2 regions of the Bradyrhizobium sp. CCBAU 11434 genome follow, and region 1 is predicted to be linked to the other one. Evidence: riboswitches for the same ligand, from Rfam matches in the RefSeq annotation. Region 1 holds a riboswitch; the other holds the start of a gene.
The links. Region 1 has a riboswitch for cobalamin ahead of metE (5-methyltetrahydropteroyltriglutamate--homocysteine S-methyltransferase). Riboswitches for the same ligand answer to the same signal wherever they lie in the genome.
Positions count from the first base shown of each region.

Region 1 (7,361 bases):
GTAGTACGCTTCACCGCGATCACATGTGGAATTTACCCAGCGAGCCCGGCATGAGGGCGTGCGTTTTGCGCCAGAAAAGTTGAAACGGCAACCTTCGTGGCTTTGTCGTATACGCACCGGCGAGGGTTAAGCCGCCCGCGTGTTCGGACGATCGCGAGTGCCCATCCCGATGCCACTCGGTGCGAGGCGTCAATCCACAACAGGGTTACGCCATTGCGGCACTTGGGCAGGTCGCTCTGGTGCGGTGTAGCCGACTCAAGCTACAAATCATTCTCCATGACCTCACTACACAACGGGAATGAAATGGTTGAAGCCCCCCGGGAATCGCCGGTCTCTTCTTACGCGCTTGAAGTGGATGGCCGACTCAGAGCTGAATTCGCAACCAGAGACGGCGCCAGGGCAGGCGGAGCAGAACTAAAGAAGCGTTTTCCCATGCTTCAAGTCCGGATCTATGACGCGCAGACGAATGCGCGCGAGGAAATCTAGCGCCGACTCAGTTCGGTCCTCGATGCCTCGCGCACGGCTCCGGGGCTCCTCGCCGAGGGCACTCGCCGGTGCTCAGGGGCATGCCGGCCCGCTAACACTGCCCGTTACCCTCTTAATGGGTTTCATCGCAGCACTCGATCGTGCCGCCTCGGCGTCGGCATGCTCACCAGCCCGTCGCGTTGCGCGGCGTGCACGCCGGATCGGGCTCGGGCACGAGCCATCTCCATGTCCGGTCCCTTGAGGAGTAGCATGCTGAGCTGGTTCCCCGGCAGATTGGTGTCCTCTCACTGAGTCAGGGGCAAAAGTTTGCTAACTGGCACGCGCTCCTGCGGCCAACTCCTAACAAAAACACTCGAGTAATCGTGCTGCGCGAGTTTTTCCTGAGGGGCCGAAGGCCGCGGGAAAGGCTCGCGACTGCTGCGAAGGCGTAAGCACCGACACTTTCGCGCTGAATGTCTTGCAGTTTGCTCTGAGGCGTTTGGCGGTAAAGGAGCTGCGGCGTGATCTTGCTCTGCCCGACCATTTACCAAGCGCTTTCGCTCCTCTCTTACTATTCCCGTTCCTTTGGCTCCATGCGAGCGAACCAGGAGCCAGGAGGAAAGGCCGCGATACGCTTGGCAAAAGGGGATTGCGGCTCCCAATCTTGCCCTTCGCTCTTCTCGAAAGTGATGACCCCGTTGTGTGTAAAAAACCGGGGCCCTGGGATATCACAGTTCACCAAAAGCAAAACGCGCCACAGATCACCCTTCTCGGTCGGCTTGTCCTTCTGCTTCGGCAAGTAGTCCACTCCAACAGGTTCAACGATTGTGCAGCGGCCCTGCCGCAGAAGATCGCCGAGTCGGCCTTGCGTGGTCGTCACAAAGTTGAAGTTGCTCGGATCATGCAGAAAGCGAAGATTTGCGTCCCTTTCACCCGCCTTGATTTCAGTGGCGATCAACGAGAGTGCTAGGGCGTGCCAGCCCAATTCGATCGGCTTTGCATAGGTCGACGCAAGTTGAAACGTGCCGTCGAGCGCGACCCTCCAGGTGATAACGTTCTGTTCGTCTAATGTATCATCCGGGTGCCTGGTCCACGAAACGAAAACATAGTCGTTTTCGTCAAGTTCAGCGACGCCCCACATTCGAGGGACGAATTGTGCCACCTTCGAGACGTTGGAGATAATTTGTTCTATTGTCGCACCGTCTTGCGCTCGCCACGTTGACTTGAATCTTTCGATATGGGGGCTCTCGATGGCGCGAACACTGTTGCTCGTCGCAGCCAGCCCGGCCAGGCAGATAAGGGGGCGACCGAGACAAAACCATAACGACGCGCGTCTTCTAGACACTGTTTTCATAACCGTTATCCAAGCGTCATTCCAAAGCAGGCAACCTTCAACCTGTTATGCGTGAGCGCAAGAAGTTAGCGGCGACGCGACGGGGAGACCGACCGTGTCCCGTGCGAGCAGGCGCTCCCCTCTATGTCACGCGCCGCTAACTTCGCTGCCGGCGACAGCCTCAAGTTGCTGTGCTGGATATGCCCAGCAGGAGGAAACTGGGCATGCCGAAGACTTGCATTCCTCGTGCCAGGTAATAGACGGCAATTCCCGCCGCTTTTTGTCCTCTTTGTCGGCTTTCCGACTTGCGCACGTCTCGATGTTTCCCTTCAGCGCTATCCAGCGCGGCTTATGCGTTCTCGTCGCGCAGCATTCGACGGCGCAGTGCGGCGCCTCGGTGCCAAGTTCCTGATGAGAATTAGAAGCACGTTTGCTGCCATAGAACCGTTTGGTTCGGTATCGTTGCCGGGATGTGGGCTTTCGATCTCTGGCATGCCTCTGGACACTTGCGGCCAAGAGCCCAGAGCGCGTTTGGCGCTTCTTTCGCGACATGCGGCGCTCGGGAAGTCGAGAGCGACCTTCGTCAGTGCACTTTGCTATAGAAGGCCAACGATGCGAAGCCGATCTTCACCGCCGAGCATTTGGAGTCTGGCTCGCACTGCAAATCACCGTGCCGGCTAGGTATGTTGCTGGCTTTGCCAGGTGACTTAGGCGTATTCAGCGCGGATCGAGCTGGTCGAGAGGGCGGTCGGATGGCGGACGCGCTCGAAAAACCGGTGGGAAGCCGAGACATCAAATGCGTTCTGCTCCAGGCAACAGTGCCGGCCGGCGCAAGGCGCATTTGTCCCTTCCGCCACCTGGCGTGCGGGCCGGGGCAGCTGCGATGGTCATTACAATATCGCTGACGGAGAGCCTTTCTCCATCGACTCTACGATCAAGATGCGCGGTCAATCGCGTAACGGATGTCGCAGCATCAGCTTGAGATAAGATCTGAGAGGTTGACGGAAGACTTGTCTTGCCGATACTCCGACTCGTCGAGGTTCTCCGGTTCCCACTTGATCCGGAGCTAAGAGGGAAGCCGGTGAAGATGCCGGCGCTGCCCCCGCAACTGTGAGCGGCGAGCCGCTGTCCAACGATGTCACTGAAGCCTGCGGCTTCGGGAAGGCCAGACAGCAGCGATGATCCGCGAGCCAGGAGACCTGCCTCGACAATGTATTAGTCCACGGGCGGGGTGTCCCGGTGGTGCGCCAAGCAACCGTCGCACCACGCGACGTCGCCTGCCAGCGTCCGCCATGGCCTTTGTCCCCAACATGGGGTTGACGCTATGTCTCTTCTCTCCCTTCCGGTTGCCACGCTCGGCACGCCACGCATCGGTCCAAGGCGCGAGCTCAAACGCGCTCTAGAAAGCTACTGGGCCGGAAAAAGCAGCGAACAGCAGTTGCTCGAGGACGCAGCGGGCCTGCGTGCCGCGAACTGGGCTCGTCAGAAATCTATCGGCGTCACGGTCATTCCATCGAACGATTTCTCGCTCTATGATCAGGTGCTCGACACAAGTGTCATGGTCGGCGCCATCCCGGAGATCTACGCCTCGAAAGCCGAATTCGTCTCGCTAAAGACGTACTTCGCCATGGCCCGTGGTTCACAATTCGACGACCAGGATGCGAGTTGCGCTCATCGATCGTGCGGATTTGGCGCACCCGCGCAGGAGATGACCAAGTGGTTCGACACCAACTACCACTACATGGTCCCCGAGTTTCACACGGGACAGACTTTCAGGCTATGCTCTCGCAAGCCGATTGAGGAGTATGAGGAAGCCAAGGGTCTCGGCTTTCAGACCCGCCCTGTCCTGATCGGGCCGGTTACATTCCTAAAGCTCGGCAAGAGTCCCGATCCTGCGTTCCAGCCACTCTCACTACTGGATGAACTGATACCGGTCTATATCGAGGTTCTGCAGGAATTGGCCAAACGTGGGGCAAAGTGGGTTCAGTTCGACGAGCCCTGCCTGGTTCTTGATCTGGACGAGGGGGCGCGAAAATCTTTGCGGCGTGCGTATGAGCGGCTGGCCAAGGAGGGGCCGGCCATCAAGATCATGGTTGCCAGCTATTTCGGCGACCTCGGCGACAATCTGGACACCGCCTTGAGCCTGCCAGTTGCCGGACTGCATCTCGATCTGGTTCGAGCGCCACAGTTGTTGGACCAGATCATCGCTGGCGGCCGAAGTGATCTCGTCATGTCGCTCGGTGTCGTCGACGGCCGGAATGTATGGCGGTCGAATTTGTCCTCGCTGCGCCAGCGGCTCGAGCCCGCGATTGCGAAGCTCGGCAAAGATCGTGTACAGATCGCCCCATCCTGCTCGCTGCTTCATGTGCCGGTCGATGTTGGACTCGAGACCGGGCTCGCTTCCGACGTCAAGAGCTGGCTTGCTTTTGCGGTCCAGAAGATGCGAGAGCTTGCTATCCTGGGGCGGGCACTCGCAGGCGACCAGAATGTCGCGCTAGCTCTTGCCGAGTCGGAATGTGCCGCGGCTGTCCGCCGGACTTCGCCGAAAATCCGTAATGCCAATGTCGCTGTCCGGATGAAAGCGATCGATCACGCCATGCGTCGGCGCGTGAGCCCATTTGCCCGTCGTGCCGAGATCCAAAACAATCGTTTCGGACTACCGCCTTTTCCTACCACGACGATCGGATCGTTTCCGCAGACCACAGAGGTCCGGAATGCGCGTGCGGCGCATGCGCGAGGCGCGATGAGTAACGAGCAATACGACCGGTTCCTCAAGGGGGAGACTGTGCGCGCCGTACGTTGGCAGGAGGACATCGGTCTTGACGTCCTCGTGCACGGCGAGTTCGAACGCAATGACATGGTGCAGTACTTCGGCGAGCAACTTGCCGGCTTCGCATTTACCAAGAACGGATGGGTGCAGTCCTACGGATCGCGCTGCGTCAGGCCACCGATCCTGTTTGGCGATGTAGTGCGGTCGAAGCCCATCACCGTAGACTGGTGGTGCTACGCGCAATCACTAACGAGGAGGCCGATGAAGGCGATCTTGACCGGACCGGTAACGATCTTGAACTGGTCCTTTGTTCGCGATGATATTCCCAGAAGCGAGGTCTGCCGCCAGATTGCGCTCGCGATCCGAGACGAAGTCCGCGATCTCGAGAATGCTGGTGCGACAATGATCCAGATCGACGAAGCCGCACTGCGCGAAGGAATGCCGTTGCGTCGATCGGAGTGGACGGCCTATCTCGACTGGGCTGTGGATTGCTTCCGCATCTGCTCATCGGGCGTCGCCGATGAAACGCAAATTCATACACATATGTGCTACTCGGAGTTCAACGACATCATCGTTGCGATCGCTGCAATGGACGCAGATGTCATCTCGATCGAGACGTCGCGCTCGAAAATGGAACTACTCGACGCCTTCAGGAACTACGAATATCCAAATCAGATCGGGCCGGGCGTGTACGACATCCACTCCCCACGCGTTCCCGAGGCGGGCGAAATGAAGGAACTGATGGCGTTGGCTCGGACCCGGCTGCAGGATTCGCAGCTCTGGGTCAATCCGGACTGCGGCCTGAAGACGCGCAAATGGGAGGAAGTGCGTCCGGCGCTAGCGAACATGGTCGCTGCCGCCCGCCAACTTCGCGCTGCATTCGATCCGCGAGGCCGTTGATCCGGGGTTGGGTCTCTTCTCGACAAAGCGGATCCTCTTGCGGTCATTTGCGCTGTCGGTGATCGATGGAGCCTTGGGAATAAAAAAAGCCCGGCCCCGCTGAGCGGGCCGGGCGAAAGTCTGGGAGGAGCGACGCTGACGCATCGCGTGGACTTCCATCGGCGGAGAGAGGACAACCGCCGGTTCGATCACGGCAAGGACATTCGCCGAAAATCTGAGCTCAATTGAAGCACAAGCTCAGCGTAGCTCAATTATGCCGTGGTATGCGACCGTTAGCCTGAGGTTTATAAAGTTAGACGGGGTTTGTCGGTCAAGAGCACGTCCGCAACGATTACGACGGCGACGAGGACGGTGATGCCGGGCGGTCACCGCAGGGCACGAGCCGCAAACTCGGTGCGCTTTCCTGCCTGGAAACCTTATGCTCGATCAGCGGGACGACACGAAAAACCCGGCTCCAAGGATCTTGCAAGCGTAGACAATGCATGAGCGGTTACTATTGATTTGACCCCTGCTTAAGGCAGTCCTTGGTCGACCGGTTCCACCCGATGGTCGGGTTTCATCTTGGGCCTCTGTTTGAGAGTCTATGAGCGGACCACGCGGAGGATGTCACGAGCTTGAAGAAGGCACTGGTGCCGATAGGGTGCTCCTCAGCCGTGTGCGTGGTCCTGCCCTCAGCACAGGCCAGTTGAATCATGGCGATCTCCGATCCGACACGGCTCGGCTCAGCGCAGGGTTAGGACGTCGTCCAGCGCCTAAATGTACCCGGGCGAGCAAGCCTGGCAATTGGGGTGCTGTGGGTCGAACCGGCCGCGGTCGGATCATTGAGAGCGCTGGGAAAGAGTGGGAGTGCTTCGCCCCGCCCGCGCGGCGGCAATCGTCCGTCGTTGTGGGGCGGCGGACGGTATCCGTTTCGCGCGATGTCACTGCGCAACTGCCAGACCTGCGACATCACATTGTGGAAGGTGCCGGAACCAGGGCTCAGGAAGGCTCGGCCATGCCGTTGGCACCGGAAGCGATCATCGTGCGCAGAAAGCCATTTTGGCGGTGCGGCAGCCTACGTGCCCGCGAACACCCCCATTTTCATTCGACAGGATGAGCATGAGGTCTAATTCTGCTGTAAGACGGCGCCGATCAATACGGCCCCTACGTCTCGGCGCCGTGTCACGGGTTGCCGGCCTTGGCGGACGAAAATGCGACCGAGCTCCGTTCGGCCTCAGCTTCTTGCTCCAATTGCAGAATATGCGCTCTTAGCGCATCGGAAGTGGCTGCCGCTGTCTCGCTGAACAGGGGATCTCCATCATCGGTGACGGCGGAAGCGATTTTGGTCCATTCCTGTGCCGAGAGAGCCTTCAGTGCGGCCGGAAAGAAATCTCGTTCTTCCCACATCATGTGGCGCCGCTCGCGTACTATAAAGTCGCGTATGATATCGCCGACGTCTTGCCGAAAGAGTTCACGATCCGCAAGGATGGCGTCAATAGCTCGCGCGAAGTGGTGCAAACGGTCGGCCACTTCCTGGTGTTCAAGCGCGAGATCGCCGACGATTGCAGCTGCATCGGGATCGCGAGCTTTGAGCTTCGAAAAAATCAAGTCTTCCTGTGGATGATGGTACAGCTCGGGGTAAACCTCGAAATAGCTGATAATCGCGCGGATGACCTCATAATCGGGACCGATCCCTCCCTCAAAAATCTCCAATTCGTGTTGAAGAGCGGCCAGAAGCAGATCAATGTTGCGATGCTCTCGAAGCAAAAGGTCGATGATCATTCCGGTGCTCCTGGAGGCACAATGTAGGCCGGAAGCGGTTTCTGCCACTTACAAGATCGCCCAAGCCGAATTCGGTGGCCTTCGCTACGCCGCGATTTTCTGAGCTATTCGACGCAAAAACGTAGCGCGCTT
Region 1 covers NZ_LBJX01000094.1:33,414-40,774, reverse strand. The annotation lists gene XI06_RS24890 (nodulate formation efficiency C protein) at 1,037-1,819, opposite strand; cobalamin riboswitch at 2,819-3,019, shown strand; gene metE (5-methyltetrahydropteroyltriglutamate--homocysteine S-methyltransferase) at 3,123-5,468, shown strand; gene XI06_RS24880 (hemerythrin domain-containing protein) at 6,630-7,229, opposite strand.

Region 2 (7,361 bases), on a different contig from region 1:
GATGACAATCTGATGAAGTTTCGCCGATTGCTCAGGCGGCGTAAGATTGCGCTCGAGGCAAAAATCGATAAAACGGCAGCGGTCGCTTGTGGCCGCCTCGCCCTGTGCAAGAAAAGCGAAGTGGATCACGCTGAACGGCGAAACAAGGCGCGTGAAGGGGCGCGCGTGCACTTCGCGGAGCACAGCGTCGCGTTGCGGATGTGGCGTGAAGGTTCGCAGATCCAGTTCATCGACCATGTATTGACGCCTCGCTTCAGGTGAGCAGGCAACCGGCCGCCTTGACGCGGGATGCAATGGCGGTGCTGGGAAACGGTTGCGCGGCTAGGTTGCTGATGAAGTCATGTCGACGGTCACTACCGAGGCCGCCTTGAACTCGGGAGAAAGGTCTTGCGGGAGGAGCGTCGGGCCAGGCAAATTGAGATGGAGGCGCCCCATCCAGCTTTCGAATGACGGCATCAACGTATGGTCCGGTGTTCACGGCGAAATGTCGGCATTGCGGCTCATAGCTGTAGCGCTGCGTGCGCGAACTTGGCGGTGGCGCGCGGCACGGTTCGACGAATGCCTAGATTTACGTGGACATGGTTGTCTGGCCGTCCCTCAAGTGCTGCCGCGTGTCCGCCGATGAGCACCTCGGCTTGTGGCTTGATTATGCCGATGTCGAGAGGGGGGCGGGCGGAAGCTCCTTCGCAGCCATGACCAAAGCTCCTGCTCGCCCTGCAAACGATCTGCGCGCGGGTTGGCGAGGTCGAACATCGCGAAGAGCGAATTTATGAGGTTCGCCTCCAGGAGGACGACGCTCGCATTTGGTCAACAGACCTAGTGCGCGGGGTTTTACAAGAACGGGCATGAAACCTGCCAAGACGTTTTTCGTCCCACCAATATCTCTCTAGCGTGACAGACTTTCGGTCGCACGATGCAAACGCGTCTTTATGTCCCATACCAAATTTGGTAGGTAGCCGTTTTAGCTCCGCGTTGCGTAAACTGTCGTTCCCGCGGCGAAGGTTGATATTCGAAGCAAGCGCAATTTGCACCAGCAGAATCATCGGCTCCCAAAGCCGATCGATCGACCCGATATCGGACCAGACTGCCGCTCACCGAAGAATTAAAGGCGTTTTGTCTGTGAAGAGTCGGTACTTCGTGGCCGTGGGTAAGTTGCTTCGTTAGACGAAGCCGTTGATGCAGTGGACGCGGGCTAGACGCATTCGTCTTGCGGCTGAGCAAGGGCGTGCGTGGGCCGTCCTCGAGGCGGCTCGCTAGATCTAATCCCAGCCGAGTGCACACGAAATCACCGAGTCCGATCGGCGGTCCGGTTGGAAGTTTCCGGCGACCAACGTTCGCAACTTGATTGATGGCTGGCAGAACGGCAGATCAGACCGGAAGGATAACTTGTGCATCTCGTCATCGTATCGAACCGGTCGCCGGTGGCGACGTCAATCAACCCAAAACAGGCTGGCTTGAGGCGGTCCTTGCTACTGTGGGGCGATTTCTGTGGGGCCGAGGCGATGCTCGCCTATGATTTGATAGATTTCAGACGGACGAGAATCGACAGAATTTCCTTGCCTGTGTCCGTGCCGATTTCGAGCTCACGCCTGATGGAAATCGTGTGGTGATTTCCCCCAATGGCCGCGTGACAAGATCGCAAGTATTTCCGATCGGCATAGATATAAATAGATTTGCACAAAATTCTGTCCAATGCCGATGCCTTGTTGCTATTGCCAGGTCTCAATCGTGAGAAACGTGCCGTCGACGTCGACCGGCTTCGGCTGGAACCACGGTCCCTCAAGCAGCTCCAGACGCCCTGCTCGGCGCGCTCAATAGTGTAGATGGCATCCCGAGGGCCGTACCAGCCCACGGCGGATGTTTGCACCCATGGTCATCCGTACATGGCACAGTCGGCTGCAGGCATAAGGGAAGGGACAGCCGACAATCCGTTCGGCGCCGAGGTTATCCTCATACCTCGACTTAAGGGCGGCTGAAAGGAAATGGCTTGTCATTGGCTGCCTGCTTGAAACCTCGGCTATCGGGCGCCGCAGCTTATCGCGATCCTGCGACTAGAGCAGTTCGACGCCGGCACAAAAGCCGGTACAGCGATCAACCTCCAAGGCTGACATCGTCGCGAATCGAAGATGACGAAGTTGCCTTTGTGTTTGACGGTCAGCCCTTCAGCCTTGAACCCGCAGTCGCTGACGTGGCCTGACGGCGGCAAGGTTCATTCGCCACGATTAGTGAAGACCTTGACGAAGACTGCCTGCGCGGCTGGACAACTCTGACAAGTTTGAGGCTTCTAGCATCGCTGTTCTAAGTTGAGTGGGGTGCGCCGTGCCCCGCGAGTTACCGAATTCTAGGAATTTATCGCGGCCGTCAGCTTTTGGTCAGGGGACGGGGTTAGTCAGGCACTGCCCGCAAGGTGCCTGGGCAGCCCCACGAAACTCCTTTACCGGTCATGCTCGATCAGGTGGAGGGGAAATGTCGTAGCGTTTGATGAACACGTATCGCGCTCTGCGCGCGACGTTTGATGATCGGCAACGCAGACAAATCACATATCTAGGGTGTCCAAAATGCCGCATGAATATCGCAGCCTTAGTGTTATCGTTCGGTTCTCGTCGGGCGCGAAGGGCGATAACGGCGAGATAGCCGGAAGGACAATACAAGGTCGAGGATGGATACGTACTTCTTAACAAGTTCAAAGATAGTAGCATTGCGTATCAGGCGGCCCGTGGCAAGGACGATGATCCCATCGCTATCGCGAAACGACACTTAAAATCCTGGGAGACGCAGGATGTTTGCCGGAACCTGGAGCCGTCTAAGCGGATTGCTTGAGCCTGTATTTGGCGCGTCGCAAATACGGCATCTGGAAGCACATGGGCCTCGCTCCATCATCCGTGATCCACCCGCCGCTGTTCTTGCGTGAGTTGTAATGGCCCAATATGTGATCATGGCAGACGATGCCGATGTCTATCTGTCATTCGCCGCCGAGCTAGCGGATTCGGTCAGGCCCATCGTGCTGTCCTATTTCCGCACGGCGCTAGATGTCGTGGCCAAGTCCGATGCCAGCCCGGTGACGATCGCCGATCGAGCCGTCGAGTTGCGTCTCAGGGAAAGGATAGAGGCGCGCTTTCCGGAGCATGGCATCATCGGCGAGGAGATCGGAGCCAAGCCCGGCGGAGCGTTCACCTGGATAGTTGACCCGATCGACGGCACTAAGAGCTTTATCAGCGGCTTTCCCTTGTTCGGCACGCTGATCGCGTTGACCTATCAGCAGCAGCCGTTCTGCGGCCTGATCGACATCCCCTTTACGGGCGAGCGGTGGATGGCGAAGCCCAGCGTGGCGCGGTTTGGCGATGGATTGGCTCGGACCAGCGCATGCGAGAGTCTCGCCGACGCGAGCTTCTACACCACATCGCCTGACATGTTCCGCAAAGGCGAGATGGAGCCATTCGAGCGGTTGTCGCGAGTTGCGCGGATGCGCCGATTCGGCGGCGATTGCTACATCTATGGCCTGCTTGCGTCGGGACACTGCGATATCGTTCTCGAAACGGGGCTTCAGCCATATGACTACATGGCGCTGGTTCCGATTGTGCAGGGCGCCGGCGGCTGCATCACCGATTGGGAGGGATGCCCGCTCTCGATTCACTCGGAAGGGCGCATCTTGGCAACCGCAACGCCGCGGCTTCATGCCGAAGCGCTGGCCTTGATCCAGGGATAACCACCAATCATGCCCTACGGAGGGACGGATGTCCGCTTTGCTGACCTCAGGGAGCTGATGGCCAAGGTGACGTCCGAGTGGACGGGCGATCAGCTCGTCGGCATCGCCGCTGACGGTCCGGAAGAGCGGCCTGCGGCCAGATGGCGCTCGCCGATCTGCCGGTCAAGGCCCTGGCCGAGGAACTGATTCCGGCCGTACTGACGACGTCTCTCGCCTGATCTTGGATCGACATGATCCGGCGGCGGCTCTTTGCGATCGTCTCATCGCTCACCGTCGGCGAATTCCGCGATTAGCTGCTGAAGCCGGAAGGCCAACGAAGGTCCAAGTCGATTGGTCCTTCAGTGTCCACGGTTAGTAATGCATCAATTTGCGCAAACTCGCGACTTTCGGATTCCGTCAAACCAACAAGCTTGGGGCAACAGCCTCGCGCAAAAAAGAGATGGCCAGGAAGATCAGGGAGCCAACGAGCCGGCAATCGAATAGGCGCTCTCGACCGTCTTCTCTATGCAGATCAAGTGTAGACGCTGCATAGGCCAAAATCCACATTCTTAGCTTTCTTGTTCTTGTTTAGTGATTATGGCCGCCCCGTGCCCATTCCGACGCATCAACGATCTCGGTGCGACCGCTCAAAGGCAGTCTGGTCACCAGCATCCAGTCGATGAGGGACATCTCCTTTCAGCCGCCCGAATTGACGCTGTTTCTCGATATGACGGCGGCTTTGGGGAGCGAATTCAGCAGCGGCTCGAGGAAATACGGCTGAGCGGGAGCTGAAAGGGGGCGTGGCGATGAGGACACACATTATTGCGTTGGCTCCGCGCAATGACCCGGGGGGTTATCCAACGGTCGCGCGCCAACCTTGAGCTGATTGAGGCTACCTATGCCAGCGAGGGCCAGGGCCACGTGGTCACGCAGCTTGATCAATCACTCCTCGCGTTCATTGTGTTTCCGAAGGAGAGACACTTCTATGAAAGCATCGCGCAAACCACGCTGGACGACCTCGCATCACTCGGTTGGCCGTCGCCCGCTCAGATCGTGGGTGAGACCGACACACTTGGGCAGTTGCTCAGGCATTTGCGCAATGCGGTCTCTCACGGATTGATCATTTTCCACGGCGCTGGCCAGAGGGCTCCGACGCTCGTCAGCTTGACCAGATATTCATCGAGTTTGCGGATCGGAAGACTTCGTCCAGCCCCATCTATTGGGAAGTCCGGATCAATGGCACCGACCTAAAGGCCTTCTTACGCTCCTCGGCACCGAACCGCAGCGTTGACGAGCACGATTGTTCGCGCGGCTCGGTCGCGGCACGTGGGTCTGGCCAAGCCGCTCGCCGGAATTCCCACATTCCACAGCCAATCTGCGTAGAGCCCTCAAACGAATCGTTGACACTCGCTCGCGAATATCACCACATGTGGACGTCACGGTTCCGCTGGATCGCAAGATTTAGTGGCTAAGAGGGAAGCCGGTGAACTGCGCCAGAAGGCGCGGAATTCCGGCGCTGCCCCCGCAACTGTCAGCAGCGAGCTGCTTCCGACAATCGTCACTGGTGCTTTTGGCGCCGGGAAGACGGGAAGCGAGCGACGACCTGCGAGCCAGGAGACCTGCCGTGACGATCTGAACGTCCACGGGCGGGGTGTCCGGCGGTCGCTTGCATGCACCGTCCGGTACTTTTCTGCCGGCGTTTCTGCGGCGTCCCTCCTTCAGCCCCGTCCAAACACAACGCGCGCATCACGGGGCCTATTGATGTCACTGAACCTGCACGACGCGGAAGGCGCTTCCGCACCCATCATCCAGTTGCGTCCACATTCACTTGCGGCTGCTTCCAGCGAACCCGCCATGCAGATCATCCGTCGGAACGGCAAGGTCACGCCGTTCGATTCCGCAAAGATCGCGGTCGCCATGACCAAGGCCTTCCTGGCCGTCGAAGGCGCCAGCGCGATTGCTTCACGTCGCGTCCATGAGAGCGTCGAGCAGTTGACCGCCGAAGTCTTCGCCGCCTTGATGCGGCGGGTAGGCGATGGACGCACCTTCCATATCGAGGATGTGCAGGATCAGGTCGAACTCGCCTTGATGCGCAGCGAGCACCACAAGGTCGCGCGCGCTTATGTGCTGTATCGCGAAGAGCGATCGCGCCAGCGTGCCGAGGAGGCAGCTGCCGAAGCTGTGCCCGCTGCTGCACCATCGCTTCACGTAACGCTTGCTGACGGTTCTCGCGTCGGTCTCGATACCAAACGGCTCGCGCTGATCATTGGTGAGGCCTGCGTCGGTCTGGACGGCGTGTCCGCCGGCCCCGTGCTGGCCGAGACCACCCGCAATCTCTACGACGGCATTAGCCAGGATGAGCTGGCGCTGGCCTCGATCATGGCCGCGCGCACGCTTGTCGAGCAGGAGCCGAACTACGCTTATGTCAGCGCGCGCCTGCTGCTCGACAAGCTGCGCGGCGAGGTATTGTCCTACGTCCACGGCGTTCCCACGTCCGCTGCCCGGGCTGACATGACGACGCGCTATGCCGAGTACTTCCCGGTCTATGTGAAGACCGGGATCGCCGCCGAACTGCTCGATCCCGAACTCGCCCGTTTTGATCTCGGCCGGATCGCGGCTGCGCTGAAGCCTGAGCGCGATCTGAACTTCCAGTTCCTCGGCCTTCAGACGCTCTACGATCGCTACTTCCTGCACGTTCGCGGCAAGCGGATCGAGTTGCCGCAGGCCTTTTTCATGCGCGTCGCGATGGGCCTCGCAGTCCGCGAGATCGATCGCGAAGCAAAGGCGATCGATTTCTACGATCTGCTGTCGTCGTTCAATTTCATGGCCTCGACCCCAACACTGTTCAATTCGGGCACACCGCGCCCGCAACTCTCGTCCTGCTTCCTCACGACCGTCTCTGACGACCTCGACGGCATCTTCAAGTCGGTCAAGGATAACGCGCTTCTGGCAAAATATTCCGGTGGTCTCGGCAACGATTGGACGCCGGTGCGCGGTCTCGGCGCCCACATCAAGGGCACTAACGGCGAGAGCCAGGGCATCATCCCGTTCCTGAAGGTCGCCAACGACACCGCGATCGCCGTCAATCAAGGCGGCAAGCGCAAGGGGGCGGTGTGCGCCTATCTGGAGACCTGGCACGTCGACATCGAGGAATTTCTCGATCTGCGCAAGAACACCGGCGACGACCGCCGCCGCACCCACGACATGAACACCGCGAACTGGCTCCCCGACCTGTTCATGCAGCGCGTCGACGTCGACGGCGAATGGACGCTGTTCTCCCCCGACGAGACGCCTGATCTGCACGATCTCTACGGCGAGGCGTTTAAGACGGCCTACGAGGCCTATGAGGCCACGGCGAAGGCCGGCGGCCTGCGCGTATTCAAGACGGTCCGCGCGACCGATCTCTGGCGTCGCATGCTGACCATGCTGTTCGAGACCGGCCATCCCTGGATGACCTTCAAGGACCCCTGTAATCTGCGCTCGCCGCAGCGGCACATGGGCGTGATCCATTCCTCGAACCTCTGCACCGAGATCACGCTGAACACCTCGGCCGACGAGGTCGCGGTCTGCAATCTCGGCTCGATCAACATGCTCGCCCATGTCGGTGCGAATGGCCTGGATCAGGCCAAGCTGAAGCGGACGGTGACCACGGCCGTGCGGATGCTCGACAACGTCA
Region 2 covers NZ_LBJX01000086.1:31,291-38,651, forward strand. The annotation lists gene XI06_RS19670 (DUF3422 family protein) at 1-237, opposite strand, end outside; gene XI06_RS43905 (DUF2169 domain-containing protein) at 501-767, opposite strand; gene hisN (histidinol-phosphatase) at 2,918-3,706, shown strand; gene XI06_RS43910 (hypothetical protein) at 3,764-3,892, shown strand; gene XI06_RS43915 (HEPN family nuclease) at 4,526-4,936, shown strand; cobalamin riboswitch at 5,108-5,326, shown strand; gene XI06_RS19685 (ribonucleoside-diphosphate reductase subunit alpha) at 5,447-7,361, shown strand, end outside.
Region 2: linked by a shared signal. The riboswitch ahead of XI06_RS19685 (ribonucleoside-diphosphate reductase subunit alpha) and the one ahead of metE (5-methyltetrahydropteroyltriglutamate--homocysteine S-methyltransferase) in region 1 are both predicted to bind cobalamin.